2 linked regions of the Adhaeribacter radiodurans genome follow. The protein of the gene in region 2 binds, or shares a complex with, the protein of the main gene of each other region. Links are inferred from orthologs where the notes say so. Each region holds a gene or a part of one and is shown on either strand. Other genes may lie near its edges.

The links.
Region 1: the proteins of carA (region 2) and carB are in contact, whole or in part, in a solved structure (PDB 1KEE), measured with the Escherichia coli proteins. The link is inferred for Adhaeribacter radiodurans from one-to-one orthologs.

Annotation. Positions count from the first base shown.
Region 1 is NZ_CP055153.1:5,916,659-5,934,628, forward strand. The notes cover bases 8,993-12,387. They hold carB (carbamoyl-phosphate synthase large subunit), read right to left. Parts: upstream 12,007-12,387; coding sequence 9,193-12,006; downstream 8,993-9,192. Other genes in these bases: HUW48_RS23525 (LytR/AlgR family response regulator transcription factor), read right to left, coding at 8,993-9,065. Outside these bases: HUW48_RS23485 (SDR family oxidoreductase), read right to left, coding at 1-546; HUW48_RS23490 (DUF4230 domain-containing protein), read right to left, coding at 674-1,294; HUW48_RS23495 (1-aminocyclopropane-1-carboxylate deaminase/D-cysteine desulfhydrase), read right to left, coding at 1,487-2,398; HUW48_RS23500 (YfhO family protein), read right to left, coding at 2,512-5,016; HUW48_RS23505 (DUF4834 family protein), read right to left, coding at 5,081-5,365; HUW48_RS23510 (FkbM family methyltransferase), read right to left, coding at 5,362-6,114; HUW48_RS23515 (S41 family peptidase), read right to left, coding at 6,226-7,221; HUW48_RS23520 (hypothetical protein), read right to left, coding at 7,225-8,067; more of HUW48_RS23525, read right to left, coding at 8,187-8,992; HUW48_RS23535 (SDR family NAD(P)-dependent oxidoreductase), read left to right, coding at 12,405-13,421; HUW48_RS23540 (PQQ-dependent sugar dehydrogenase), read right to left, coding at 13,651-15,141; HUW48_RS23545 (YwbE family protein), read left to right, coding at 15,880-16,077; HUW48_RS23550 (DUF983 domain-containing protein), read left to right, coding at 16,231-16,626; HUW48_RS23555 (outer membrane beta-barrel protein), read right to left, coding at 16,648-17,463; HUW48_RS23560 (Hsp20/alpha crystallin family protein), read left to right, coding at 17,788-17,970. UniProt on the Escherichia coli protein: Large subunit of the glutamine-dependent carbamoyl phosphate synthetase (CPSase).
Region 2 is NZ_CP055153.1:5,120,292-5,132,910, forward strand. The notes cover bases 9,687-12,619. They hold carA (glutamine-hydrolyzing carbamoyl-phosphate synthase small subunit), read right to left. Parts: upstream 11,739-12,619; coding sequence 10,635-11,738; downstream 9,687-10,634. Other genes in these bases: eno (phosphopyruvate hydratase), read right to left, coding at 9,687-10,550; rplQ (50S ribosomal protein L17), read right to left, coding at 11,841-12,344; HUW48_RS20415 (DNA-directed RNA polymerase subunit alpha), read right to left, coding at 12,415-12,619. In the rest of the region: dapF (diaminopimelate epimerase), read left to right, coding at 1-668; HUW48_RS20365 (GNAT family N-acetyltransferase), read left to right, coding at 686-1,207; HUW48_RS20370 (glycosyltransferase family 1 protein), read left to right, coding at 1,679-2,929; glf (UDP-galactopyranose mutase), read left to right, coding at 2,987-4,180; HUW48_RS27630 (hypothetical protein), read left to right, coding at 6,314-6,409; HUW48_RS20385 (Ldh family oxidoreductase), read left to right, coding at 6,591-7,655; HUW48_RS20390 (murein L,D-transpeptidase catalytic domain family protein), read right to left, coding at 7,710-8,537; HUW48_RS20395 (FtsB family cell division protein), read right to left, coding at 8,895-9,197; more of eno, read right to left, coding at 9,273-9,686. UniProt on the Escherichia coli protein: Small subunit of the glutamine-dependent carbamoyl phosphate synthetase (CPSase).

The sequences.
Region 1 (17,970 bases), 800 kb from region 2 along the record:
CAAAGCTCCTAAACGATCGGCAACTTCCTGAACAGCTACCGATTGAAACTGCAAACCCGAAGGAACAACAATGTGGCTTTGGCTTTGCTCCAGCGAGTGAATAATATTTAAAACCAAGTTATGGAATTGAGTAGTCCGGAGAATTGAAAACGGAACGCCGCTTTCTTTAATCATTTTTTCTACTTTAAATTTTGCCTGATAATAGGAGTAATCGGTTTTATCTACTCCAACAATAGAGATAAAAATAAAGTGATTTATCTTACTTCTATTAAGGGCATTCAGAAGGTTATTAGTACCTTCCACATCTACTTTCTGCGGATTTCTGGGATTGCTCGCACAATGAATTACAATTTCAATATCATTTAACGCCGTCTTTAGATTAGTATTAGCTGCTAAATTACCAGTAATTGTTTGGCATTGCGCCGGTAAACCTGGATTTTCCTTAGATGTTAAAACATAAATTTGCAAATCTTCATTGTTTAAAAGATACTCTACTACCCTTTTTCCCAGAGTTCCGGTCCCGCCGGTTACTAAAATATTTGACATTTTACTTTTTGTAGGTTTAGTATCTGTAATAACCCTTGAAGAGGTAATTCAGAAGATTATTAAACATTCAGAAAGATTTACATCAGCAATCCCCATCTATTTGTATTAGTTTAATTCAACCTTTGTCTTAGCGTTTTGGTAAAACGGGCGGTGCTTTGGTAGTATGTTTGTGCTCTAAAATAATTTGTTTACCGGTTAAGCTTTCCAGTAAAGGCTTCAGAATTTTATCGGCATTTACGGCGGTTTGCTGTAAAATACCTGAGTTTAAAGCTGATTGACGGATGTGTTTTTCAGCAAATTTATAACCTTCGTCAACTAATTCAGCATCCTGAAAGTAGGTATTCTGCATCGCAAAAACTTTAGATTTATTATGATCTACTTTAAAATAGCAGATTTGGGGCTCGGGTAATTTTACGGTAATCACCGAATCGTTAGTGAATGTAATATCCTGAGCGGTAACCTGCCGCAAATCGATACAACCCACAGCTTCGCCGGCTACAATTAACACGCTTTTAGAATTTGGCAGCCACTGCGAAACTTCTTTCTCGTACTCCACTACATCTTTAAAATTATAGCGCACCAGTTCCAGATTACCCAAATCATCAATCTTTTCCAGAATGGTATTGTGGGTTATTTTTACGGTTGCTTTATCTGTAGAAAAAGACGATCCCAATTTTCGCCAGACGAAAAAGCCGATTATTGCTATTAATATCCACGGAATTAACCGTCTAATAATGTAACGGAGCATTAAGAATTATATTTATTAACTAAAGTTTTTGATTTAAACGAACAAAACAAGAATAACAGCATTTTAAATCCGGCAGTATTTTTAATACGCTCCAGAATTTACTTTCTTAAAATTACTAATGCAATAAAGCCATAATTGTTTAAAGCAATTTTACTTGCCAACTTCAATAAGCTTCTTATGCTATGCTTACTTCTAAAAAACTATCCCTAAACGCTGCGCAAAGCCAGCTAAGCCTTGCAAGCCGCCGGTGTGAATGGCAACGATGGTAGAGCCGGGTTTAAAAAAATCTTGTTGTATTAAATCGTAAATACCGTACAGCATTTTACCGGTATAAACAGGTTCTAATGAGATGTGGTGCGTTGCTTTAAAAGCTTGCATGAAAGCAATTAACCCGGGTTTTACTTTGGCATACCCACCAAAATGATAATTGGTTTGTAATTGCCAGTTGTGGTACTCTTGGCCGTTGTATTGTTTAATGAATGCAGCTACATCGTTTGTCAAAAATTCTCCTCCTTTTAGCGCCGGAAAACCTAAAACTTGCGCGTGCCCGTTCAAGCTAGCAATAATTCCTGCCAATGTGCCCCCGGTACCCGCCGCGCAACAGATGTAATTAAACTGAATAGGAATATCCGCTATAACTTCGGTACAGCCTTTTACCGCTAGCAAGTTGGTGCCTCCTTCGGGTAAAAAATAAGCGTCTGGGTACTGAATTTCTAAATTTTCCTGAAAAGCTGGATCTTGTTTTTGACGGTACGTGGTTCGGTCGAGGTAATGCAATTGCATGCCACAATTTTGGGCAAGCTGTAAGGTTGGATTAAGCGGTTCGTGCGGTTCGCCGCGAATAAAGCCGATGGTTTTAAAATTGTATTCCTGTCCGGCAGCAGCTACGGCCGCAATGTGGTTAGAGTAAGCGCCGCCAAAAGTAAGTAATGTGTTTTTCTGTTGTTTTTTGGCCTCAATTAAGTTGTACTTGAGTTTCCGCCACTTATTTCCCGAAATAGCTGAATGCAGCAAATCTTCCCGCTTCAGGTACAAGGTAATCTGCTTCTCCTGCAAGAGCGTTTCCGAAATAAGTTGGAGGGGGGCAGCGGCGGGCAGTTTCAAACCTACTTTTCTAAATACAAAAAAGAAAAAATTTAAAAATAATGTCCTTCAGCGAGAAACTATCTGGCTAAATAGCTTCTCGCTGAAGGACAAACAAAAAGATTTTTATAAAACTATCTGGCGGATTCTTTTAATTCTTCTTTCTCTGATTTTACGGCGTAAACAATACCGCCAATTATAATTAAAATCATTAAAATAGAAGAAATAAGCGAACCGGTATTGCCCAAACTGTACGAGGCAGGTTCAAACTTAAATTCTATGGTGTGCTTACCGGCTGGTACCGGCATGGCCCGCAACACGTAATTGGCCCGGATGTGTTCTACTGGTTTGCCGTCGAGGTACGCTTGCCATCCTTCGGGGTAATAAATCTCTGAGAAAACGATTAAACCTTCTTGTGCGGCCGAAACGTCATATTTTAAATCGTTGGGTTCGTAGCTGGTGAGTTTTACCGTAGAACCAGTTGCACTATACTGCGTTTGTTTTACAGGGAACTTAGAAACATCTACCACTGCTTCCGTGGCCGGATCAAAAGCTTTTAAGGCCGCTAATTCTTCGTCGGGGCTGTTTACTTTGGTAATTTTCTGCACAAACCAGGCATTGCCTAAGGCTTGTGGATTTCGCTGCACAGGTTGCTGCTGGTCGCCGGTAATAAAGTACCGGGTATTGAGCATATTTAAAACCTTGATGTTGTTTTGGGCAATATGCTGCTCGATAATATCGGCGTAGCGGCGCATTTTAGCCCCGTGGTAACCCCCAATGGATTTATGGAAGTATGAGGTACGCGCTTCGTTAAACGGATCGCCGAGGTTAAGCACCCGATAACTTAAATCTTTATCCTGCAAAATTGATTGATCGGCCGGAGTTGGTTCAAAATGCGTTTCCGTTAAATTCGTTTGAAAGTTATCGTTATTTAAATAACGTTTATCTACGGTCCAGAGGTCGATTAAAATTAAAAATGCGATTAGTATAACCGCTGAGGTGACAGCTAATTTATTCCGTAAATAAAAGTACAAGGCTCCTGCAGCTAAGGCAATAAAAATTAGCGACCGAATTGCATCGCCGCGCATCATACCCGCCCGGTCAGCGCGTACGGCGTTAATGAGCCAGGCTTGTTGCAAGGAGCGTTCGTCATTGGGGTTTGAAAAACTGCCCATTCCGGCAAACAAAAACACCAGCAAGCAAATACCACCTGTAATAGCCGCTGCGTACAATAACTTTTTCTGGGGTTCTTTAACATCGCCTTTGTATAAAAAGCGATACAGCGCAAAAATGCCCAATAGCGGCATGGTAATCTGGGCAATTACCAAGGTCATGGATACCGCCCGGAACTTATTATAAGCTGGGAAGTAATCGAACATAAAATAATTAAACGCCGGAAAGTTTTTGCCCCAGGATAGCAGAATAGATAAAATAGTACCTGCTAATAACCAGTAACGCATGCGTTTTTCTACGACAAATAATCCTAACACAAATAGAAAGCACACAATGGCACCCACGTAAACCGGACCACTCGTGCCCGGCTGGTCGCCCCAATACAACGGAAAACTTTTTAAATATTCTTCTACTTGTACTTCCGGAATACCATTCTGAATCATGGCCTTAGCAGTTTCGGAGTTTTTACTTAACGATCCTACACTGGCCCCGCCGTAGAAATTAGGTACCAGTAAAGTCATGGTTTCGCCAACTCCGTAGCTCCAGTTAAAAGCGTAATCCCGGTCCAGACCCGTTGATTGTCCAGTGCCGCTGTTTGGTGCTTTTAGTTCAGATTTACCGCGGATGGAATATTTGGTGTACTCGGCGGTGGTGTACAAGCGACCAAAACTAACTCCGGCCGCAATAATTGCACATATTCCCAGAACTACTACTCGCTTCAGAAAATCGGGCAGCCAACCATTTTTTACCGCATCAATTAAATAAACAATTCCAAAAATCAGTACCAGCAACAGCAAATAATAGGTTATCTGCATGTGGTTCGAGCGGATGTGCATGGCTAAACCAAAAGTGAACAAAGCTGCACCCAACCACAAACGCCGGTTACCTTTCCGGAAAGCGTAAAGCAAACCGGCCAGCGCCAGCGGAATGTAAGCAATGGCCAACGATTTGGTATTGTGCCCTGCCGCCAGAATAACCAGGTTATACGAAGTAAAAGTCATGGCAAACGACCCGGCAATGGCGAGCCATGTACTCATACCCATTACCACAAATAAAATGTAGGCGCAAACCAGCGTTAAAAAAATATTAGCCGCCACCGCTGGCATGCCCAGGGTAAAGGCATTATGAAAAATATAAGAAAGATCGCCGGGGAAACGGGCGGTAATCAGGTAAGCCGGCATGCCGCTGAACATGGAATTTGTCCAGAGCGGTTCCTGGCCGTTGTGTTTGTCGCGGTAATCCTGAATTTCTTTAGAGCCGCCTTTAGATTGCAGAATATCGTTCTGCACCAAACTTTTATTTTCGAATAAAATAGGCGCCACATAAGCAGCCGTTAAAGCCAGGAATAATAGCACCGCCAGCACATGCGGCAATACATTTTTTTTAAAATTAAATGGCTGCCGCGGATTAATGGGGCTTGTAACTAGGGGTTGCTTGGCGTTACTCGAAACGGCTGGATTTTTCATTAAGATTACTGGTTTGCAGGCTCAACACCCAACTAAAGTTTTATTCAAAAAGAAAGGTAGGCAATTATTTTACTTCTTCATAGTCTACGTATTCGCCCCCTTTAAATTCTCCCCCACTTGGTTTGGCTTTGTTTTCGTTGGGTACGTAGTCAATATTTATTTTACCTTCCTGAGCTTGATTTTGCTGTTGAAATGGCCCCTGTTGAAAAGGAGGTTGGCCGAAAGTACCGGTAAAACCACCTTTGCGGATGGTGCGCTTCACAAAAACTTGTAATACCCATCGGATAATGTAGGGCATTAAAAGCCGCATTAAAAAAAATGTTATAATTAAGATTATGAAAAATTTCATGGTGCTAAAGAATGTTTAAAATAAAAATCACCTGGATGGTGCGCCAGCTTTTGCGCATCACCACAGTGGACTAACGTTTGCGTGGCAGATAAAATATACGGTTGATAGCCTAAATTCTGCAATAAAGTTATTACTCCGGTGCGGTTTTCGGTACCATTTAACTCTGTTTGTATTAATGGCTTAAACTTTTGCAAAGTTTCTTGCAGGTGGCTGAAAACCTGATATTCAAATCCTTCTACGTCGCATTTAACAAAATCGAGCCGGTTTAAGTTGCGGAACAACTCGTCGGGCACTTTCATTTCTACCTCGTAAAGGCGGGCGTATTTTTCGTCAGCCGAAGAAGTAACTTTGGTCATGCCGTGGTGCAGCAAGCCGTCGCGCTCGGGCGTTCCCATCTGAATGCGGGTATTTTCGCCGCCCAAAGCGTAGGGTAATAATTCTAAATTTGGCACGCCACTCGCTTTTACGTTGTCGCGCCAAATTTGCTGGAACATAGGTACTGGTTCAACGGCCAATACTTTGCCCTGCGGTCCCGCCATTTTCGATAAAAAAGTAGAGTAGTAGCCCAGGTTAGCGCCAATATCGAGGCAATAAAAGCCCGGACGAATTATTTTTTTTAAAAAAAATAATTCCGGGTACTTTTTAGCCAACCATCCTGCACCTACTAACTGCAGGTAAATTTTACTTACCAGCCGGATATAGCTCTCAAAACCGAGCAGTTTTACTAATAACTTGCGAATTGCTTTCACGCGGGCAAAGGTAAAAAGAAAATTTAACCCCTTACTGGTTACTTCTTCCAAATTCCGGAAGAAGTAACCAGTAAGGGGTTAGAGAAAATTTAAAAAATTAAAATAAAGAATTTAGAATTGATTAAGAGCGGTTTCCAGTACTAAATCTTTACCGGCGTCGGAGTTAATAACTTTAATGGTGGGCGGAATGCCTTTGCCTTCGTGGTTTATGCCAAGGTTATCTTCTACTATTTGGGTGGGCAGCCCGATAAACCAGCCGTTGTTTAACTCTTTAAACATAATCGAAGCCGTGGAGCCACTGGTTGCTTCGCCAATATGGACCACATTTGGTAAAGATCGGATAGCCATGGTTAGGCGTTCGCCGGCACTAAAGGTATATGAGTCGGTTATTAACACTATTTTGTTGGTATAGGCTCTTTTGCCTTGTACGTACCACTTAAACCAGGGAGTAAACGCTTCCGGACCAGCACCATTTTTCGTCTTAGACCGGAAAACATAGGTTTTCTGGTCGGTTAAATATTCTAACCCCGATAAACCATAGGTAAAATCACCACCTTCGTTGCGCCGTAAATCAATAATTAAACCTTTGTTCTGGGGTAGTTTTTGGGTTAGTAAATCTTTTAACACCGACCATTCGCCGTAAACCGTTTTAAAATGAATGTAAGCAATATCATTGGCTAATAAACCGTAAAAATATTCTGTATCCTTATCTTTTGATACAAAGAGTTCTTGCTGAATGTATTGGTTTTGAATTAATTCCGGCTGAAATTTCCCATCATCGGGTTTGTCGTTGCCGTGAAAGGCTGGCCGGTTTTCGGACAGTAACGCTACGTGGCCGTCTTTTAAAGGCGTTAGTAATTGTAGTAAGGTTTGGTGCAGTACTTCTTTATCGTTGCTACTATTCAGGTTTTGCTTGGCTTGGTTATATTGAGCCGACCAGTTTACATTACGAATAGTAAACGAAGGATAATACTCCAGAAAGATGGTGTTTACCTGCTCCAGTACGGCTTCGGCCGAGTCATTTCCTTGGGGTTCAAAGTATTCTTTTTCACAAGATGTTATTCCGAACGCTACCAGCAGTCCAAAAATAAAACAAATTTTTCGCATGATTTATAAAGTGATATTTAGTCCGATAAGAAAGGCATTGGTTACGGATCGTAGGCTGCTCGGCTGGTCTAACCTTAAAAGTTCTATTTGGTAAGCACCGGTTACCGCGTATTTTGGCGTAAGTTGGTGTTGCAGATTAGCTCTGAAATTTACTTTTTGAATGGCGCTAATGGTTTGCACCTTACCATCTCCCAGTAAATTTACCAAAGTAGCTAAAGTTTGATGCGATTGCTGATTTTGAATAAACTCATCGTCGTTAAGGGCGTAAGGCGAGCGGCTGGCCCAATACACCAAGGGAATCTGCACTTGAAAATTTAGTAAATTTTTATTTGATAGCAGTCGCTCAACCTGAATATTGGGCCCCAGCGACGACAAAGTAGTATACAGAAAAGCGGTAGAAAGGCCGTAGTTCATAAAAGCGGCGTTTATCCGGTTTTCCGCCGATAACCCCAACCACAATTGGTTCTTCTTAAACGCGACAATACGGGTAGCATACTGGTAATTTAAGTTCACCGTAAAAGCTGTGCTCGGTTCGGTCTGGTACACCTGCGAGTCGGAACCATCCGTGAAACTATAAGGAGGTTGGTTATTACTTAAAGCGTAAACCTGACCGCCAAATTCTACCTGATGCTTATGTTTCTTTTTTCTGACTTGATAATGTACCCCAAGATTAGGTATAGCCGAACCCTTGTAAATACGGTTAGAAAACAGTTGGTCTTGCCGGCTTTGGTGCCAATACCCGTACGAAACGCCTAATACTTTTTTCGGGGTAAGTTCAGGAGCTTTATCCTGGCAAACGCCCCGGTAGCTGCATAACACCAGTAATCCAATAAATAAATAGCGCATGGCTTTTTTGTTTTTTTATGCAAAGGTATAGCGCCAAGCCAGGCTAAATTTTTAAGAAATACGCGAAGTATGAAAAGCTGCCTGCGAAGTAGGTGAACTTACATCCGAAGTAGAAAGAATTAATTTTGATGTTCGGCTATCCAGTTTTTAAAAATTGCCGCTTTTTTCTGGGAAATAGTTACGGGTGCTTTGTAAGCGGGTAAAAGCTCTACCGACAGCTTCCCAAATTGCTCCGGGACAAAGGCTTTGCAGGCCCTGCGGTTAATAATAAATTGGCGATTAACCCGGAAAAATAAATACGGCGGTAATTGCTGGTAAAATCCGTCTAAGCTTTGAGATACCCGGTAGGTATTACCGGCAAAAGTTTTCAAACCTAGGAATTCTTCTTCTTTATAAATAAAAGCAATATCCTGAACAGGGATGGGAATGTTTTTAAAACCGTGCTCTACTATTACGGTTTTTACCGGTTCCAGATTGGCCGTGGAAGAAGGTATGGCCGGTGGGGCAGGTTTAGGTTCGGGTACGGTTATATTAGTATTGGGAGTAGTAGGCGATCCGGGGGTAGTGATTACCTGAACGCGCGGTTGCAGCTTTAAGTAAGAAAAAACTAAATTGAGCAACACCAGAATAAACACAATAACCGGAAATTCATACCGGTAATAATTTTGGTTAAACTCCTCCGGCGAATAAGCCAGTTTATAGTACAACTGCACCATACCGCTAATCAGAATTACCGGAACCAACAATCCTAACACTGTTTGCTGTAACACCGCCGATGCCTTTAATTCCTGGTGCCGGAAACTATAATTAGTAATAACCGCGAGGTATTGAATGAGAAGGAAGGTAGCGAAAGAAGCAAAAAGTAAATCTTGCATGTACCACAACTGCGATAAAAGATAAAATAAGTTTTCGTCGCGGCCCAGCGTGGCAATAAATAAACCCAGTAGTAAACTGGCGCATATTTTTAACCAAAGAAAAGAAGTAAAGGATTTTTTCATTTTAGAAAAAACAATTCAAGTCTGCTTTGCCCGTACTTTTACGCACCTGTTTCACACCAAAAGATAATAAAAAAAGCAGAACTTACGGATCGTAAGCCCTGCTTTTAAATTACCTAATCCTTAAATTTTATTTACTCAGATACAAATTGCGCTCGGAGTAGACGTTAATAAAATAATCATCCTGCAAATCATCAATAAAGTAGATGGCTTCGCCGGTAGATTTCATTTCGGGGCCGAGTTCTTTGTTTACTTCCGGGAATTTACTGTGCGAGAATACGGGTACTTTAATGGCATAACCTTTTTTTACCGGCTTAAAGTCAAAGTCTTTTACTTTCTTTTCGCCCAGCATTACTTTGGTAGCGTAATTTACGTAAGGTTCTTGGTAAGCTTTCGCAATAAACGGCACGGTGCGGCTAGCCCGGGGGTTCGCTTCAATTATATAAACCGTTTCGTTTTTAATCGCAAATTGAATATTAATCAAACCAACCGTACGTAAAGCTAAAGCAATTTTCTTAGTATGCTCTTCTATCTGGCGAATAACGTTTTCGCTTAAATCGAAGGGTGGCAACACCGCGTAAGAATCGCCGGAGTGAATACCCGCCGGTTCTATGTGCTCCATTATCCCGATGATATACACGTCTTCGCCGTCGCAAATGGCATCCGCTTCGGCTTCGATAGCCCGATCGAGGAAGTGGTCGAGCAGAACTTTATTACCCGGATTATCTTTTACAATATCTACTACCTGGGCTTCGAGTTCTTTCTCGTTAATTACAATTTTCATGCTTTGGCCACCCAACACGTAACTTGGCCGAACCAACAGCGGGAATTTTAAATCTTTGCAAACTACTAAGGCCTCATCCGCACTTTGTACCGAAGCAAACGGCGGATACGGAATGTTATTTTCTTTTAGTAAGGTAGAGAAAGCGCCACGGTCCTCGGCTAAATCCAAGGCTTCGAAGGAAGTACCTAAAATTTTAATGCCGTAGCGGTCTAACTTTTCGGCCAGCTTTAAGGCAGTCTGGCCACCTAACTGCACAATCACGCCAACGGGCTTTTCGTGCAGGATAATATCGTAAATGTGTTCCCAGAAAACCGGCTCAAAGTAGAGTTTATCCGAAATATCAAAATCTGTGGAAACCGTTTCGGGGTTGCAGTTAATCATGATGGTTTCGTAACCACATTCTTTAGCCGCTAATACGCCATGCACGCACGAATAATCAAACTCGATACCTTGCCCGATGCGGTTAGGTCCGGAACCCAGTACAACTATTTTCTTTTTATCGCTTACTACGCTTTCGTTTTCGCCTTCGAAAGTAGAATAGTAATATGGGGTTTTTGCTTCAAATTCAGCGGCGCAGGTATCTACTAATTTAAATACGCGGTTAATGCCTAACTCCGTCCGTTTCGCGTGCACTTCGCTTTCCAGGCAGTTAAGCAGATACGCAATCTGGCGGTCGGCGTAGCCTTGTTGTTTCGCTTTCCGGAATAAGTCCACCGGCAAAGTATCCAGGGTGTATTTACGGAGTTGTTTTTCTACGTAATCCAGCTCTTCTATCTGGTGCAAAAACCACGGATCTATTTTGGTTATTTTTTGGATAGTAGAAGTTGGAATACCAAACCGCATGGCGTCTTTCACGCTGAACAAGCGGTTCCAGCTTGGGTAAGTTAAACTTTCAATCAGCTGGTCGTAGTTGGTTAATTCTTTGCCATCGGCGCCAATACCGTTCCGCTTAATTTCTAAACTCTGACACGCTTTCTGTAAAGCTTCCTGGAAAGTACGGCCAATGCCCATTACTTCACCCACCGATTTCATTTGCAAGCCTAATTGCTTGTTGGCGCCTTTAAATTTATCAAAATTCCAGCGCGGTATCTTTACAATTACGTAATCCAGAGCCGGCTCAAAGAAAGCCGAAGTGGTTTTGGTGATGGCGTTCTTTAACTCGTCGAGGTTGTAGCCAATGGCTAGTTTGGCGGCAATTTTGGCGATTGGGTAACCAGTGGCTTTAGAAGCCAGCGCCGAAGAGCGGCTTACGCGCGGGTTAATTTCAATAGCAATAATATCGTCGTTCTCGGGGTTTACGGCAAACTGCACGTTACAACCTCCGGCAAACTGACCAATCCCATTCATCATTTTAATGGCTAAATTGCGCATTCGCTGATAAACGGTGTCGGGTAAAGTCATGGCGGGCGCTACGGTAATCGAGTCGCCGGTATGAATACCCATCGGGTCGAAGTTTTCGATGGAGCAGATAATAATAATGTTCTGGTTATTATCGCGGAGCAACTCCAATTCATATTCTTTCCAGCCCAAAATACTTTGCTCTACCAACACTTCGTGGATGGGCGAGGCGTGCAACCCGCGGTTCAAAGCTTTATCGAAATCAGCCGGAGTATTCACAAAGCCACCCCCGGTACCGCCTAAGGTAAACGAAGGCCGGATAACCAACGGGAAGCCAATTTCCTGGGCAATTTCTTTACCTTCCAAGAAGGAGGTAGCAGTATTGCCTTTGCAAACGTTTACGCCCAGTTCTAACATCTTTAACCGAAATTTTTCCCGGTCTTCGGTAGTTTCAATGGCTTTAATATCCACCCCGATTATACGTACACCGTATTTTTTCCAAATACCGGCATTTTCGCAGTCAATCGCTAAGTTTAGAGCCGTTTGACCACCCATGGTAGGTAGCACGGCGTCTATCTTGTGCTTTTGCAGGATTTCGATAATGTACTTTTTTTCCAGTGGCTTCAGGTAAATATTGTCGGCGGTAACACTATCCGTCATAATCGTAGCCGGATTAGAATTAATGAGTGTTACTTCAATGCCTTCTTCGCGTAAGGAGCGGGCGGCCTGGGTACCGGAGTAATCAAATTCGGCGGCCTGGCCAATTATTATGGGGCCGCTACCAATAATCAAAACGGATTTAATGCTGGTATCTCGGGGCATGTGCTGTAAGTATAAATTGCGCAAAGGTATGCAAAAACTTAAAAGTTGAAAGGTAAAATTTAGATTAAGTCGCCAGATTCGATAATAAATACAAATGGTTCAGTAATGAGCAAGTTTGAGCGTTAAATTTTAAAAAATTTTAAAAATTTACTTTTATTCCAGTCTAATGGTTTAAAGCAAGCAGTAATGTGCTTTTAAAATAGAATGGTACAATTACATCCAGCATTCTTTAACCAGGTAAAGCATAGCACAAGTGAAATTTTAAATTATTAACACGAAAGGACTACCTGATGTAAAGAGAATAGTTGGCGAAAAAGTCATCTTTCTAATTGTAGTTCGCGTAGAACGGAAACCTTGTTTAACTAGATAAATAGGGAATAGCTATTAATTCTAAATATATGACAACAAGTAATAAATCATGGCTTTGGGCTACTGCGGGCATTGGCGCAATTGTGGCCATCCGGGCTTTGGCCCGGGAACAAAACAAATATTCTTTTCAAGGTAAGGTAGTAGTTATTACCGGCGGATCACGCGGACTTGGTTTGGTGCTGGCCCGGCAGTTAGCGGCCGAAGGTGCCCGCTTAGCCATTTGCTCCCGCACCGAAGATCAACTAAAAAGAGCAGAGCAAGAGTTAACGCAAAAAGGAGCCGAAGTGCTGGCTTTGCCCTGCGATGTAACCAACCGTGTGCAGGTAGAGCAATTTATCCAGAAAGTAATAAAATACTACGGGCGCATTGATGTGCTCATAAATAATGCAGGTGTTATTCAGGCTGGTCCGCTGACGGATATGACCTTAACTGATTTTGAAGAAGCTCTAAATACCCACTTCTGGGCACCGCTTTATACCATGTGGACTACTGTGCCGCATATGAAAGAACGTAGCCAAGGCCGCATTGTAAACATTGCTTCGGTGGGTGGCAAGGTAAGTATTCCGCACTTAGTACCTTACAGCGCCAGCAAGTTTGCCTTGGTTGGATTATCGAATGGATTTCGCCAAGAATTAAAAAAAGATGGAATTTTAGTAACAACGGTAAATCCAGGATTAACTCGTACGGGCAGCAACTTAAACATCAAGGTGAAAGGGCAATCTGAAAAAGAATATGCTTGGTTTACCAGCGCTGGAGCCAGTTTGTTAATTTCGTCGAGTGTAGAAAAAACGGCGCGTAAAATTATAGATGCCTGTCGCTACGGCGAAGCCGAAGTATTAACCAATGTACCCGCTAAAATCCTGGCATTAGCCAACCAGGTACTGCCTGAGTTAACTTCAGATGCATTAAGTTTAACGAATAAAATATTGCCCGACGAAAATGGTAATGAAACCAACACGCGTGGTTTTGAAAACGAATCAGATTTAGTTCCGGATCACTTGCGGGAAAGAGGCCAGCGAGCAGCCCGTGAAAATAACGAAATATGAGTTATAGAATTTGACTAATAAGAGATTGGCCCGGGCAAACTGTTTATCTTCTAAAACAGTTTGCCCGGGCCAATCTCTTATTATATCCAGAAAGCTAATGATCCTTTAGACTCTACCATATTTACTTTTTATTTTGCTACTCATAAATCTTACTTTCTTAGCGAAAAACTTTAGCTATAAAGGTAAGAACAACTGCAAACAAAATTAAATAGGGGAAAACAGTAGTCAGCTAATTAAAGAAGCTGCTAAAGGTGATCATAGAGGTCGGTTCTTTAAGTATAGGTTTCAGAAGGGTAATCTGGCCATCTCCGCCGTACTCCGACACGTAAATGTTTCCCGTATTAATATCTTCGGTTAAGTCAAGGGGCAACATAAAATCGGCAAATCCAGGAATAGCTCTACCAGGAGTTTCACGGCTAATATTCTTATGACGACCGTTAGGTGCTAACACTATAATATCGCGGTTGCCCATTAATCTTACTATCAAAATTTTTCCTTTTAATTGTTCTTTGAAAGCGCTGCCCTTGTATTCTATTATACCATTAGGTGAGTTATGCACCGGAAACTCATAGGCAAACCCGCGGTAATTAGGATCAGGCTGAATACCCACCGGGTATTGGTTAAATTGGGCTGGATCTATTTCAGCGGTAGGATTACCTCCATTCATAATATACTCACCACGGCTCGGATTAGGATGCCCATAATATCCTCCTTTTTCTACACGTAATAAGTAATCTTTCTGATCGTCTGTTACGTTGGTAATGGCAGGCACTTTAGGTCCCGAGTAAAAACTACCATCTGGCCGACGAGCACCCGGAACAGAAGCAGGAGTATTACCACCCGCCCCCGATCCATTGGTAGTTACGTATAATTCTCCGTTGCTGTGCCATAACAAATCGTATGCGTTACGAATACCCGTGGCATACAGAGTTAAGGGAGCATCAGGAGCATAGGGGTTATAACTGCCACCATCATCGGTTTTTACATCTATAGGCAGTACTGCTTCTTGTATTTTATTTAAATCCAGTCGTAAAATAGCAGCAGAAAGTAAATGTTCCCGGCGATTTGCCCAGGTACTATCGGGCCCGCCCATAGCCGTATTGCTACCCTGACAGAAATAAAGGGCTTTATCCGGACCAAAAGCAATGCTGTTAGTTAAATGGTCTTTCGCCGACCGCGGTAGGTTTACTAATACATCCTGCACTTTCTCCAGGTTAGGACCAGATAAACGGGTTAATTTACCGTCCCAGTCCGGGCCATCCATAAACATAAAAGTACTGTGCGTTACCCAAGCAATTAAATTAGTAGAAGTAGAAGTTGGATCGAAGGTTAAACCTATGGTTATGCGGGGAGTGCGTTTACCACTTACATCCTGTAAAGAATAAATAATTTGAGGATTACTTAGTGTACCATCTGGCTTTATAGTAAATCGTTTAATGCGTCCGTCTATAGTACTCGCGTATAATTTCCCGTCCGGACCTACTGTAACACTGGTATGATGATCTTTTGTATTAGGTAATTCTATTCTATCAAATCGAACTTCCTCGGTTACGGCACTTGCTAAATGCACTTGCGATAGATCTTCTACATCTTCAATCAGGTGCTTTATCGCTAATTTAATTTCTCTTAATTCCTGCTTTGGCTTAGAACAGGAAGTAAGAAATCCTGCTAATATTCCAAAAGCATAAATAAGATATGGCTGGTATAATTTAATTTTCATTACAATGCAAACTTCAGATCGGTCAAGCAATTATATGCCATAGACTAATATATTATAATTTATATGTACGAAATTAGGAATTTCTCTTCCACTTAAAACTGATTTTTATCATTCTCTCTAATTATATTCCTAAATTCTTTAATATCTCACCAAATTATTAACTAATACCAGCTATCAGATAAATAAAATCTATATACGTGTACTTAGCTTAAATGATTAATGAAGTAGGATATTATAAAGTATTTATTTTAAAATATTACTAAAAAGCGCCTTAAAGGAGCATTCTACTGTTGAAATAGTTTTATTGACTCTGAGTTTAGATCTATATACTATATCCAAATTCTTCCCAACATTCTGCAACTTACCAAAAATCCGGCCGAATTTGCAAAACATTAACTTTAATCTATATAATATTTTTTAATTATTAGCTGTAAAATTACAATTATTTGATAAATAAGGCATTAGTTATAAAATAATTGTATAATAAATTTATATCTAATCTTTAAGTAATTATATCAGGATACAAATCGATGGCCACGGAGGTTTGCTAATGCGACAAAAAAGCGGGTAACACTCAAGGCATTATAAAGCAGTCAGCTTTTAGTCCATTAAATACATACGCTTAATTAAAAGTCTGCGTCCAACATAGTATCTCTTCTTCTATTTACTTTGCGCTAGTACAACCAGTATAATTACTTAATTTAGCAGTTTACTTTTTCTTTTACCTGTATTTTAATTATGAACGGAACCAATCGAGCCGATATTTACCCAGGTCTGGAAGTAGCTATAATTCTCAAGAAAGATCAACGTAGTGGCAAACGCACCCAAGGTATTGTAAAAGATATTCTTACCAGTTCTGCTTTCCACTCGCGGGGCATAAAAGTTAGGCTCGAAGATGGACAGATTGGGCGGGTAGTAGAAATAACAGAAGAATAAACCGCCTATTTGCTGACCGGTATTGACCTATTAAAACTGTTTTATGTAGGTGAGTTACTTATTTAAATACTTTACTTTTGTCCGGTTAAAACGCGATTATTGCCGAACACTTTTGCGCAAAAAGTAAGTATACGTTTTTTGGAGGTTACCAACATGAAGAATCAGAAGCCATCGTGGTTATACAGTGTCATTACAGCTAAATGCCCCCGCTGCCGGGAAGCCAGTATGTTTCCGCCGGGTACTTTGTATAGTAAGCGCTTTGCAGATATGTACCCGCAATGCCCGTGTTGCGGCCAAAGCTTTGAGCCAGAACCCGGCTATTACTACGGTGCCATGTACGTGAGTTTCGGCTTTAGCACCGGCATATTTTTAGTTGTTTTGTTTGTGTTAAGCTTACTGGTAAAAGAAGTAACCTTAGGAATGGTAATGGTTACGATTGGCGTTATTGTGATAGGTTTGTTGCCCATCATGTTCCGGTTATCTCGCGCGGTATGGATTAATATATTTATCCGCTACGAGGGTCCTTGCAGCCAAATTGTGAAAAAGTAAAATTACCTTGGTTAACCTTACTTAATACAGATTAAACTGTAAGCCCAATTGCACCCCAATAGCGTTGAAAGGAGAATAGCTTCTTAATTGCTCTCTTGGTTTACTTTGTTTATCGGCATAGGGGTCGGTATCAATTGCAACAGCGTTTTTATAAACTGTTTCTCTGTTATATAAGGGCACCCGCCCTAAAAAGTTAATTCCGTCCTGGTAATATTTGGTCATTTCGCTTTTATCAGGAGAAAAAGAAAGCGAGGTAAAAGTACCTTCGGTGAAGAGCATCCATTTAGAAGAAAAGGGATAAGTAAACCCTACTCCACTCCCAAAGCCATACGTAGTCTTACCACTTGATTCGTAGGCAAATTCAAACTTATGATCATTCGTCATTAATTTGCTATCCACAAACATTTTAGGCTTACCAGCTACTATTCCGGCTTTTAAATAGGGCTTAATAGGAGCAAGATTTGTTGTTAATACCAAAGCAGCGTTAAAGGTGGTAGAACGCGCATACGTTTTTGAGTCTTCCCGAACTTTCTGGTAATTATTTTCAGCATAAAAGAAATCATACTTATTGCTTACCCCATGCGAGCCACCCACTTCAATTCCAAAATTAGGGGTAAACATGTAACCCACGCTTATGGCTTTGGTAACACCAGCACCGTAAGAACCTTCTACATTTTCGGATAGAGTATTGGTACCTTGAACCGTTACATTGGTACTAACAATATTTTTTCCAGGGTTAAAGTTATAGCCGGCACCCGCTTTTATGTATAACTTTTGAGAAAAGCCGGTAATTTGAAATAGAAAGAAGCAAAATAAAAACAGTAATTCTTTTTTCATGAATGGCTTTAAGTCTTTATATAAAAGCCTCAACCAGCATATATATTCTATAGTTCAAATATTCAAAAATAATTATACTTACTAATCTAACTTATTTTAAAAGACAATGCTTTTACGTAAATAAACCTGACAAATCTGCCTTCGGTTATTTTCCGGAACAGGTGTAAGGCTGAAATTTTTTCAGGAATTCTGCTGGAAAATTGGTCAGAAAACCTGTCAACTTTTCAGAATTTTTACTTGGCAAGTAGCTTGCTTTTAATATGTTAACATTAAAAATCAGGTTTAATTATAAGATTAAAGGAGGAATTAAAAATGGGAGCTTTAATGAAAAATGATCGAAGTTTATTTCCAGCCATCCCTTCTTTTTTTGATGACATGCTAACAAGGGATTGGTTTAACTGGCCGGTAAGCCAACATTCTAATAACTGGTCTGTTCCGGCTGTTAACGTAAAAGAAACCAACGATTCTTTTGAGCTGGAAGTAGCTGCCCCTGGCATGAACAAGCAA
Region 2 (12,619 bases):
GCGAGCGCCGCATGGGAATAGGTGCCGACGGATTAATCTTATTACAAAATCGGGAAGGCTATGATTTTGAGATGGTGTACTTTAATGCCGATGGACGACCGGGTTCTATGTGCGGTAACGGTGGCCGCTGCACCGTACAGTTTGCTAAACAATTAGGTATAATCAAGGAAAAAGCTTTTTTCCTGGCGGCTGATGGCGATCATTATGCATCCGTAGATACTGCCGGGCAAATATCTTTAAAAATGAATGATGTACAACAAGTAGAAACGGGTGCGGATTATTATTACTTAAACACCGGCTCCCCGCATTATGTACAGTTTGTAGAGGCCCTGGAACAGTTAAACGTTTTTGCCGAAGGCCGCGACATCCGATACAACAATCGGTTTAAGCAGGAGGGAACGAACGTAAATTTTGCCCAATTACAACCTGAAATGCATTTATTTGTGCGCACTTACGAACGCGGTGTAGAAGATGAAACTTTTTCTTGTGGTACCGGCGTCACGGCTACTGCTTTAGCAGCGAGCTACAAAGGAGCCACCAGTCCGGTTTCGATTCGAACTTTAGGAGGCAATTTACAAGTAGCTTTTGAGGCAACTCCTACCGGCTTTACCAATATTTACTTAATTGGTCCGGCACAGTACGTTTTTACAGGTTTTATTGAGGTGTAATTGTTTTACTATACAGTATGTTTTTACAAAGCGAGCATATTTATTTACGGGCGCTGGAACCAGATGACCTGGAATTTTTATACAGCTTAGAAAATAACCCCGACATCTGGCAGGTAAGCAACACTACTACTCCCTACGCAAAACATGTATTACAACAATATTTAGAACAAGCTGCAGCTGATATCTTTTCTGTCAAACAATTACGGCTTCTCATCCACACGCATCAGCACCAGGCCGTTGGAGCAATCGATTTATTTGATTTTGAACCTCTCCACCAACGAGCAGGGTTAGGAATAGTAATTGCGCCAACCTACCGCCAACAGCACTATGCTACCGAAGCTTTACAGTTACTATTGAAATATTGTCGGGAACACTTATTGTTGCACCAGGTTTTTTGTTCTGTTAGCAGCAAAAATGTGAGCAGCTTACGTTTATTTGAAAAAGCAGAATTTTCGGTAGTTGGCACTCGTCAGCAATGGATTAGAACTGCTGCTGGCTGGCAAGATATTGTCGAATTCCAAAAAATTTTATCAGAATAAGTTTTTTATAAATTAATCAGAATATCGCTTCTATACGCACTTCTAATAGTTAGAACCCTCTTTACTATTTTATAATTTAAACTATTTCCTACCAATATTGTAGACTACTATATTGTAATCAAAATGCAATTTTTTACTGAAAATATTTAAATTTTATTAACTTAGTCATTATTTTCAGCCAAGTTTAATAATATTTACTTTTAGGTAAAACAATAAAAGTTGCATTTTTATAAGTATTAGTTTTATAATCTCTTTATTAAAACTTTGAATTAATACGTATTGATAAGTACGGATTTCCACTTAAAGTAATATCTCTTAAGGTTTATTTTCGATTTATGCAATATCTTTTTAAAAAATATTGCGTATTAGTCCATATATAAGCAAAACCTTATTGCTGCTTAACTTTCGTTGAAAATTTCTTAACAAATTTCAAATTTATTTAAAGTGACTAAATAACCGTACGTAATTTCTATGCTAAAATTTGACCAGAATAGTTCTTTGACCCCTGAAGAGAAAAACATAACAGCTAATCTTAAACCTACTGCAACGAATGAAGTAAAAGCACCTGGGAGTACGACTGAGACCAATCAATTAGAAAGCTTTATTCAAAATATGCCGGATATTGTTTGCTTGTCGCATTTACGATGGGATTTTGTTTACCAGCGGCCACAACATTTACTTTCGCGTTTTGCGAAACACGGACGCTTATTCTTTTTTGAAGAACCTTATTTTTACGATGGTGCTCAACCTCGCTTAGAGGTAAGCCGTCGCGATGCAAACGTACATATTGTGGTAGCGCATTTACCACATGGTTTAACCCCACAGGAATCAGATGCTGCTCAGATTGAATTAGTAAATAAGTTTGTTAAAGAACACCAAATTAGTAAATATATTGCTTGGTATTATACCCCCATGGCTTTAGAAGTGTATGGCCATTTGCAGCCTGCCTTAACTGTTTACGATTGCATGGATGAGTTATCGGCTTTTAAAGGCGCTTCGCCCCGGTTACGCGAACTGGAAGCCGACCTATTCAAGAAAGCTGATTTAGTATTTACTGGTGGGCACAGCATTTACGAATCAAAACGCACGCAACATCCCGAAGTGTATGCCTTCCCGAGCAGTATTGATAAAGCTCATTTTGCCCAGGCTCGCACCGGAATGGGCGAACCCGAAGATCAAAAAAATATTCAACATCCGCGTTTTGGCTTCTATGGCGTGGTAGATGAACGTTTTGATATTGAATTGTTGCGCGAAGTGGCGGCATTGCGCCCGGATTGGCACTGGGTAATTATAGGCCCGGTAGTTAAAATTGATCCTGCTGTGTTACCAAAAGCAGAAAATATTCATTACCTGGGCGGAAAAGATTATAAGGAACTACCCGCTTATTTAAGTTCCTGGGATGTGGCTACCATGCCTTTCGCGATTAATGAATCTACTAAATACATCAGCCCTACAAAAACACCCGAATATTTAGCTGGCGGTAAACCCGTAGTATCTACTCCTATTCGGGATGTAATACGCCCTTATGGCGATCAAAGCCTGGTACATATTGCTGCTACTGCCCAAGAGTTTGTAACTGCCCTGGAAAAAGCACTGGAACAGCGAAACAACGCTGAATGGCTGGCCCAGACAGATTCCTTTTTAGCCAATATCTCCTGGGATCATACCTGGCAGAATATGGTAAACTTAATTCAAATTGCTATAACCGAAAAATCAAAGTAAGCTCCTTACTAAAAACTAACCCAAATAATTGTTAAACTATTAAAAAATAAAAAATATATGTTCGACTATCTTATTGTTGGAGCTGGCTTTGCCGGAAGTGTATTGGCCGAACGCCTAGCTACCCGTTCTAATAAAAAAGTATTAATTATTGATAAAAGATCGCACATTGCCGGAAACGCGTACGATCATTACAACGAAGAAGGTATTTTAGTACATAAATACGGACCACATATTTTTCATACTAATTCAAAAGACGTTTTTGATTATTTATCGCAGTTTACCGAATGGCGGTCTTATGAACACCGTGTTTTAGCCAGTGTGGATGGTCAGTTAGTTCCTATTCCGATTAACCTCGATACTATTAATAAATTATATGGCTTAAACTTAACTTCTTTTGAGTTAGAAGATTGGTTTGAGTCCGTGGCTGAGCAAGTACCCGTTGTGCGTACCTCAGAAGATGTGGTGGTAAGTAAAGTCGGACGCGAATTATACGAAAAATTCTTCCGGAATTATACCCGTAAACAGTGGGGCATGGACCCATCTGAGTTAGATAAATCGGTAACTTCACGCGTACCTACCCGTACCAACCGCGATAACCGGTATTTTACCGATACCTATCAAGCAATGCCTTTAAACGGTTTTACAGCTATGTTCGAGAAAATGCTGGCGCACCCGAACATTAAAGTTATGCTGAATACCGATTACAAAGAAATTATAGATCTGATTCCGTTTAAGGAAATGATTTTTACGGGTCCTGTTGATGAATATTTTGATTACCAGTTTGGTAAATTACCTTACCGTTCTCTGGACTTTAAACACGAAACGCTGAATACAGAAACTTTCTTACCAACAGCGGTAGTAAATTATCCGAACGAGCACGCTTATACCCGGATCACAGAATTTAAATACCTAACCGGTCAAAAGCATACGAAAACCAGCGTAGTTTACGAATATCCACAAGCCGACGGAGATCCGTATTATCCGGTTCCACGGCCTGAAAACGCCGAGTTGTATAATAAATATAAGAAACTTGCTGATCAGACTCCCAATGTACATTTCGTGGGCCGGTTAGCTACTTATAAATATTATAACATGGATCAGGTTGTAGCGCAAGCACTTACGCTTTATAAAAAGCTGACCGAGAAAACCGAAGAAGATAAGACTATTGCAGAAATTGAGAAGATCGTAGTAAAAGGTAAATCTTTGAACGGATCTATTATCAAAATCTCCAGTAAAAATGGCGATCATTGATTTATGGGGCGGAGTTGAATGCAGTTGTAACCGGGTAGGAGAACAGTTCTTCGACCAGTTAAGCAGAAACGGTCATTGGGAGCGCATAAGCGATCTGGACCTATTTGCCTCCTTAGGAATTAAAAAATTGCGTTACCCAGTGCTTTGGGAGCATGTTGCTCCTCAAAGCCTGGACACGCCAGACTGGTCTTGGTCAGATGAAAGATTGCAGCGCTTGCAGCAGTTACAAATCGATCCGATTGTTGGTTTGGTACACCATGGTAGTGGCCCAGTCTACACTGATTTATCTAATGATAATTTTGCCCCTCTCCTAGCTCAATATGCCCGTATGGTAGCCGAACGCTACCCATGGGTAACCTATTACACCCCCGTAAATGAACCCCTTACAACTGCCCGTTTTAGCTGCCTGTATGGTTTTTGGTACCCGCATCAAACTTCTGATAAAGCTTTTGTTCGAGCCTTATTAAACCAGGTAAAAGGTACTAAGCTGGCTATGCAAGCTATTCGAGAGATAAATCCGGCTGCTAAGTTAGTACAAACCGAAGATTTAGGCCAAACGCATAGTACAAAGCTATTAGCTTATCAAGCAGCATTTGAAAACGAACGCCGCTGGTTATCCTTTGATTTATTATGCGGTAAAGTTACGCCTAAGCATAAGCTCTGGAATTACTTAATCCAAAACGGAGTAGAACCTACAGAATTGCTTGAATTTGTAGAAAGCCCTCTCCCACCCGATATTTTCGGGATTAACCATTATATAACCAGTGAGCGGTACTTAGACGAGCATTTATCTATTTTTCCGTTGCATACCCACGGCAGTAATGCCCATCATAAATACGCCGATGTAGAAGCAGTGCGGGTAAAAGGGGTAGAACGAACTGGTATAAAAAACCTTTTGCAAGAAACCTGGCAACGCTATCAAGGTGAAATAGCTATTACTGAGGCACATTTATGCTGTACTCGGGAAGAACAAATGCGTTGGTTTATGGAAGTCTGGGGGGCTGCAACTGAATTAAAGCAGGCTGGGGTAAATATCCGGGCAGTAACTGCCTGGGCTTTGTTAGGCTCTTACGATTGGAATTCGCTCCTGACGCGTAATAATAGTCATTACGAAAATGGCGTATTTGATTTGCGGATGGGAAACAAACCTTGGTCTACGGCCTTAGTGAAGATGCTGAAAAGTTTAAGTAAAACTGGTAAGTATCAACACGATGTATTGCAACACAAAGGCTGGTGGGACCGTGAAGAACGTTATGCGTATTGGCACCGCGATGTTTATATTTCTAAACCCACTCATAAACCCATTCTAGATAAAAAACAAAGGCCATTACTTATTACAGGTGCCACGGGTACGCTTGGCCAGGCTTTTGGTCGTATTTGCCAGGACCGGGGTTTGCATTACCATTTATTAACCCGGGCTGAAATGGATATAGCCAATCCAGAATCTGTAGCTGCCGCAGTAGCCCGTTATAATCCTTGGGCCATTATTAATACGGCTGGTTACGTGCGTGTAGACGAAGCCGAAAAGGAACCCGGAAAATGCTACCGGGAAAATACGAAAGGTCCTATTGTATTAGCCGAGATTTGCAAGGCGGCTAATATTCAGCTTTTAACTTTTTCTTCGGATTTAGTTTTTGATGGCAAAAAAGCAACGCCCTATGTGGAAGAAGACCAACCTAACCCACAAAATGTGTATGGAAATAGTAAATTTTTAGCTGAAAAAGAAGTATTACGCATTTTACCAGAAGCCTTAGTAATTCGGACAAGTGCATTTTTTGGCATTGGGGATCGGGATAACTTTGTTTACTTTGCTTTACAATCCTTCTTACAAGGTAATCCATTTGAGGCCGTAAACGATATAAAGATTACAGCTACTTATATTCCGGACCTAATTCAGAATTCGTTAGATTTACTAATTGATCAGGCTAATGGCATCTGGCATTTAGCTAATTCAGGAACCTTTACCTGGGCAGGACTAGCTCAATCAATAGCAGATATTGCTTTATTGAAAGACGTTCAAATAATAAGTCAACCGGTATCGTCTTTTAGGCTTTCTGCTTACCGGCCGCACAACTCAGTTTTAGGAAGTACTAAATCTTATCTTATGCCATCTGTAGAAAGTGCTTTGCAACGTTGTATTCCGGTAATTATGCAAACAATTGCTCGGGAACGAACTGCATTAGAACAGAATCTATTTCCGGCAGAAGAAAAGCTAAGTGGCTAGTGTAGTATCTCTAGTTTTATTAAATAGTAAATAAAAGGCTGTTCGTACCTCGAATGGCCTTTTATTTTTTGTTTGTGTTAAGCCGAAAGCTAATAACTTTGCTGCACTATTTTCTTCACCTATGCCAATCTGTCAGAGTTAAAACTATATTTTGGTTAAGGATTTAACATAATTAATAGTTTCAATATGTATTCTTACGATCAACTTTACACTTTTACTAAGCAAGTTTTTCAAAGCATTGGCAGTTCGGAGCAAGACGCTGATTTAGCTACCGAAGTATTATTATCCGCCGATTTAAGAGGAATTGATTCGCATGGCATAGCCCGCCTGATTGGATACGTACGACTTTGGGAAACAAATCGGATTAACGCTACTCCTTCCGTTCGGGTTGTGCATGAAACACCCAGTACGGCTGTAGTAGACGGTGATAGTGGCTTAGGCTTGATAGTAGCCCCCCGAGCCATGGACATTGCCATTGAAAAAGCCCGGGTAGCTGGTACTGGATGGGTATCCGTAAAAAATTCAAATCATTTTGGTATTGCTGGTTACCACGCCATGAAAGCACTAGAGAATGATATGATTGGTATTGCCATGACTAATGCTAGTCCGCTAGTAGCACCAACTAATTCCTTAGAGCGTTTATTAGGTACTAACCCCATTGCAGTAGCTATTCCGGCCAATGAACAACCAGCCTTTGTTGCCGATTTTGCTACTACCACGGCGGCTAACGGCAAATTAGAAATTTTACAGCGCAAGAACCAGGAAGCACCCCTTGGCTGGATCCAAGATGCCAAAGGCCATAATTCTACTAACCCTAACGAACTAAAAGCAGGAGGCGCGTTAATGCCTTTAGGTGGAGAAACAGGCAGCCACAAAGGTTATTGCTTAGGTTCTATCGTAGATATATTTTCGGCGGTTTTATCGGGAGCCAATTACGGGCCTTGGGTACCACCTTTTGTAAGCTTTTTGCCTTTACCAACTAATCCAGTAGGCGAAGGTATCGGACATTTTTTTGGCGCTATGCGGATAGACGCTTTCCGGCCAGCCAATGAATTTAAAGCGCACATGGATAACTGGATTACTACTTTTCGGCAATCGAAAGCTAAATCAGAGGAAACACCTGTACTTATTCCGGGTGATCCGGAAAGAATAATGGCAGTTAAGCGTCGGGAAGAAGGAATTCCACTATTAGATCCAGTAATTAAAGATCTGGAATCTCTGGCGCAAAAGTTCTCTTTACAATTTAGTTAATAAAAAAAGCCGTTCTTATTGGTAAGAACGGCTTTCTTATTTATAAATTACTAATTAAATAAGTGTATTTCCAACTGAGGTGTAATAAGCTAAAGCAGTTTCCGCATCCAGATAATCAGAATTAAACTCTTTTTTATTAGCGTGAATGAACAAGCAGGTTTTACCTTTCACCGCTTCAATAACCTGCCGGTGATTCTCCATAGGTAAGGCCGGACAACCTTGACTGCGTCCTAAACGGCCATGCTGGGTAATAAAAGCATCGCTTACATAATCGGCTCCATGCATTACTACACATCGCTCCAGCGCATTGGTATTAAAGTTCTCATCCATGCCAACTAATTTCAAGGACGTACCATGTTTACCCATGTAAATATCTTGAGTAACGTAGAATCCTAAACTGCTTTTTTCCGAATTAACAGTATTGTCGAATTGTTCGGCTAAGTTTTCACCGGAGTTCTTACCATGCGCCACCAGTGAGTTAAATAAAACTTTTTTATCCGCCAAATCAATAACCCAAAGTCGTTTTTCGGTAGATGGTTTATTAAAATCAACAACAGTAAGCAACTTTTTATCAGATAGCTGACCTTGCGCTTTCAGGTTTAAATAACCCAATAAAGCATCATTAAAAACATCCAGCGTTAAGCCACTCTTTTCTAAACCAATTTCTTCGTAAAGCTTATAAACATCTACCTGAAAAGCAGCAAATCGTAAAGCTTCGGCGGTTGCGCCCGATATATGCGTATTCTCGGATTTAGTCTTATAACTTCCGGCTGGTAATGGAAAGTGCGCAAAGAAAAAAGGCGCCAAAAAAGGAATAATCCGACGAATTCGACGATTACCCTTCTTTACCTTTCTAATAATATCTTTTTTTTCCTGTTCCATTGCTTTTCTTTTTTGAGAAAAATAGTACCCTTTCAACTAACTTAAACTGCCTTATACGTAAAAAAACATATTAAGACTAATAATCTATAAGTAGCAGGTCGCAAAAATTTGATACTTATTCTCTAAACACTATCCACTTTCTTATAGTTCAGATACGTTTATTACTCAAAATTTCAAGGAAAGCATCGCTATAGCATTTTACTTTATTAACAACAATCATTAAGAACTACTCATTCCGGCCTTAATAATTGCCAAAAAACAGCTTAAATCTTTTGTATTTTCTATAAAATTTTTCTTATAAACAAGAAAGCCCTATTTAAGATAGGGCTTTCTTGTTTACTATACTTAATAAGAATTTTACTTTTGCTTAGGCTTTTTTACTAAAATAAACACCTCTTCGGTAGGCCGTTTCATGTAATATTTTTCCCGGGCGTACTTTTCTAATAGCTCGGGGTTGCTCATCAGTTCGGTACGATCTTTTTGTACTTCGGCTATTTTCTGAACGTAATATTCTTTATCTGCTTCTAAATCATTTAGTTTCTTACTCATCTGATATTGAGTCATAAAATCATTAGAGTCAAAGAACACCATCCATACAAGGAAAGTAACCGTAGAAATAAAATAAAAGCTTCTGATGAATTTTGGCAATCGTATCCGCATACATCAAATATATAAAAAAAAGCAGGACGGTAAAACAAATGCTTACCGTCCTGCTTTAAATAGTGAATTTAGATTTTACATTTTTTTACCGGGAAAATAAGCCATTTCACCCAATTCTTCTTCAATCCGAAGCAGCTGGTTGTATTTTGCCATACGGTCAGAGCGAGAAGCTGAACCTGTTTTAATTTGACCAGTATTCAAAGCAACTGCTAAATCAGCAATGGTATTATCCTCGGTTTCACCGGAACGGTGGCTCATAATACTCTTGTAACCATTTCTGCGGCCTAAGTTAATAGCGTTAATCGTTTCAGTAAGGGTACCTATCTGATTTACTTTAATTAAAATAGCATTCGCAATAGATTCGTCGATACCTCTTTGCAACCGGTTTACATTTGTTACAAAAAGATCGTCGCCTACTAGTTGAGTAGTACTTCCAATAGAATCTGTTAATGCTTTCCAGCCAGCCCAATCATCTTCATCCATTCCATCTTCTATCGAAACTATTGGGTATTTTTTTGTCCAATCTGTCCAATAGCTCACCATTTCCGCTGAAGTTAATTTATCACCAGTTGATTTTTTAAAGTGATACAGACCTGTAGAAGCATCATAGAACTCCGAAGAGGCAGCATCCATGGCAATCATCACTTCATCGCCGGGTTTACGACCAGCCGCTTCAATTGCTTGCAATACAATTTTAATTGCATCTTCGTTAGATTTGATATTTGGAGCAAAACCGCCTTCATCTCCCACGTTAGTAGATAAACCTTGTTTATGTAGTACGTTCTTTAAGTGATGAAATATCTCAGATCCCCATTGCATAGCTTCGCGGAAACTAGATGCACCAACCGGCATTACCATAAACTCTTGAAAATCGATGGAGTTATCCGCATGGCTACCACCGTTCAAAATGTTCATCATAGGTACTGGCAAAGTATTAGCATTTACCCCGCCTACATACCGGTATAACGGCATACCTAAAGCCTCCGCTGCAGCACGAGCAATAGCTAGGGAAACACCTAATATGGCATTCGCCCCTAACTTACCTTTATTAGATGTACCATCTAACTCCAGCATTTTAATATCAAGCAAATTTTGCTCAAATACATTTTCCCCGATTAGCTCCTCGGCAATTATATCATTTACATTGCTTACTGCTTTTAGAACGCCTTTACCCATGTACTGCGATTTATCGCCGTCGCGCAGTTCTACTGCCTCGTGCTTACCAGTAGATGCTCCTGATGGAACTGCTGCGCGGCCCAAAAAGCCATTTTCGGTTACAACATCTACTTCTACAGTAGGGTTACCTCTGGAGTCAAAAATTTGACGGGCCTTAACGCTTGAAATTAAAGTCATCTTTTATAAATAGTTAAAATTTTATGAACTAAGAACAATATGGATGCAATACTACTAATTAAGTCCTAAATAACTTAATAGTAGTTAACCATTTTTAAGCAATTCAATGAAATTATCAAAAAGGTAATTAGAGTCATGGGGTCCTGGTGAAGACTCTGGGTGGTATTGAACGGAAAAAGCCTTTTTCCCTTTAATGCGAATTCCTTCTATGGTACCATCATTCAGATTTATATGCGTAATTTCCACCTGATCGTTGTTTTTAATCGCCTCTCCATCCACCGCAAATCCATGATTTTGGGAAGTAATTTCACATTTTCCAGTAATCAAATTTTTGACCGGATGATTTAATCCTCTATGTCCATTGTGCATTTTATAAGTTGCAATACCATTTGCCTGGGCTAAAACCTGGTGCCCCATACAAATCCCAAATAAAGGCTTATCTCGTTCTAGTATCCGATTAACACTCTCTACGGCTTGAGTAGTTGCCGCCGGATCTCCCGGCCCGTTCGAAATAAAATATCCATCTGGTTTCCACTCCTCCATTTCATCGAAAGAGGTATCAAAAGGAAATACTTTACACTCACATCCTCGGCTTACTAAATTTTGAATGATATTCTTTTTTACCCCAAGATCAAGAATAGCTACTCTAAATTCAGGATTTTCCGGTTTCATAACATACTCATCACGCGTACTAACTTGGGAGGCCAATTCTAAGCCATCCATCGAAGGAGTCTCGCCTAGCTTTTGTTGCAAACGTTCAATATCCATTATTTCGGAAGATATAATGGCATTCATGGCACCTTTATGGCGTATATGACGGACTAATTCACGGGTATCAATTTCACAAATACCTACTACACCTGCTTTTTCAAAATATTCTTGCAACGAGCCTTCGGCTGAACGTCTTGAAAAAAACTCTGAGAACTCTTTACAAACTAATCCTTTAATTTGGATTTGTTTCGATTCTACTTCTTGATTTAACACTCCGTAATTTCCAACGTGTGACACAGTAGTAATTACAATTTGGCCATAATAAGAAGGATCTGTAAATATTTCCTGATATCCGGTCATTCCAGTGTTAAAACATAATTCACCAGAATTGGTACCTATACAGCCCAGGCTTTTACCTTTCCATTGAGTTCCATCTGCTAGTAATAAAATAGCATCAACAGCTTTTTTCTCTTTCATAGATTTAAATGTTTGGCAAAAATAAAAAGGGATATGATTTAAATCATATCCCTTTCAAAATTTATTCAAAACTTTATAGAAAAATTAAACATCCTGAACTCCTTAAGTAGTAGATGAAGTATCAGCATCTACATTGCCTGAAGCCTCATTACTTGGTGTAGAAGCAGTATCCTCTTTTTTCTTAGCACCTCTTCTTCTGGTTCTGGTTCTGCTTTCAGTTGATTTAGCAGTAGAGCCCAACATTGCTTCATTATAGTCAACCAATTCAATAATGCACATATCAGCATTATCACCTAAACGGTTACCAGTTTTTAAAATACGGGTATACCCACCAGGCCGGTTTGCTATTTTACCAGATACCTGATCGAAGAGCTCTTTTAACGATTCCTTATTTTGTAAATAAGAAAAAATAGTTCTTCTTGAATGAGTGGTATCATTCTTTGATTTTGTTAATAAAGGCTCAACGTATTTGCGTAAAGCTTTGGCCTTAGCTACAGTTGTAGATACGCGTTTATGTAGAATCAAAGAAGAAGCCATGTTAGATAACATTGCTTTTCTATGAGCTGAAGTTCTACCTAAGTGATTTATTTTTTTACCGTGTCTCATTTTTTTGATTTTGCACGTGCATACCGTCGATCAACCTGAAGTGGGATCGGGAATTATGCCGTATAATTAGTTAATCTTCATCTAATTTATATTTGGAAAGATCCATCCCAAAGTTTAAACCTTTTTCTTCTACTAAGTTTTCCAACTCAGTAAGGGATTTCTTTCCAAAATTGCGGAACTTCATCATATCCTGCATATCTAGCTGCACCAAATCACCTAAGGTTTTTATATCAGCAGCTTTTAAGCAATTATAAGCACGGACAGAAAGATCCATA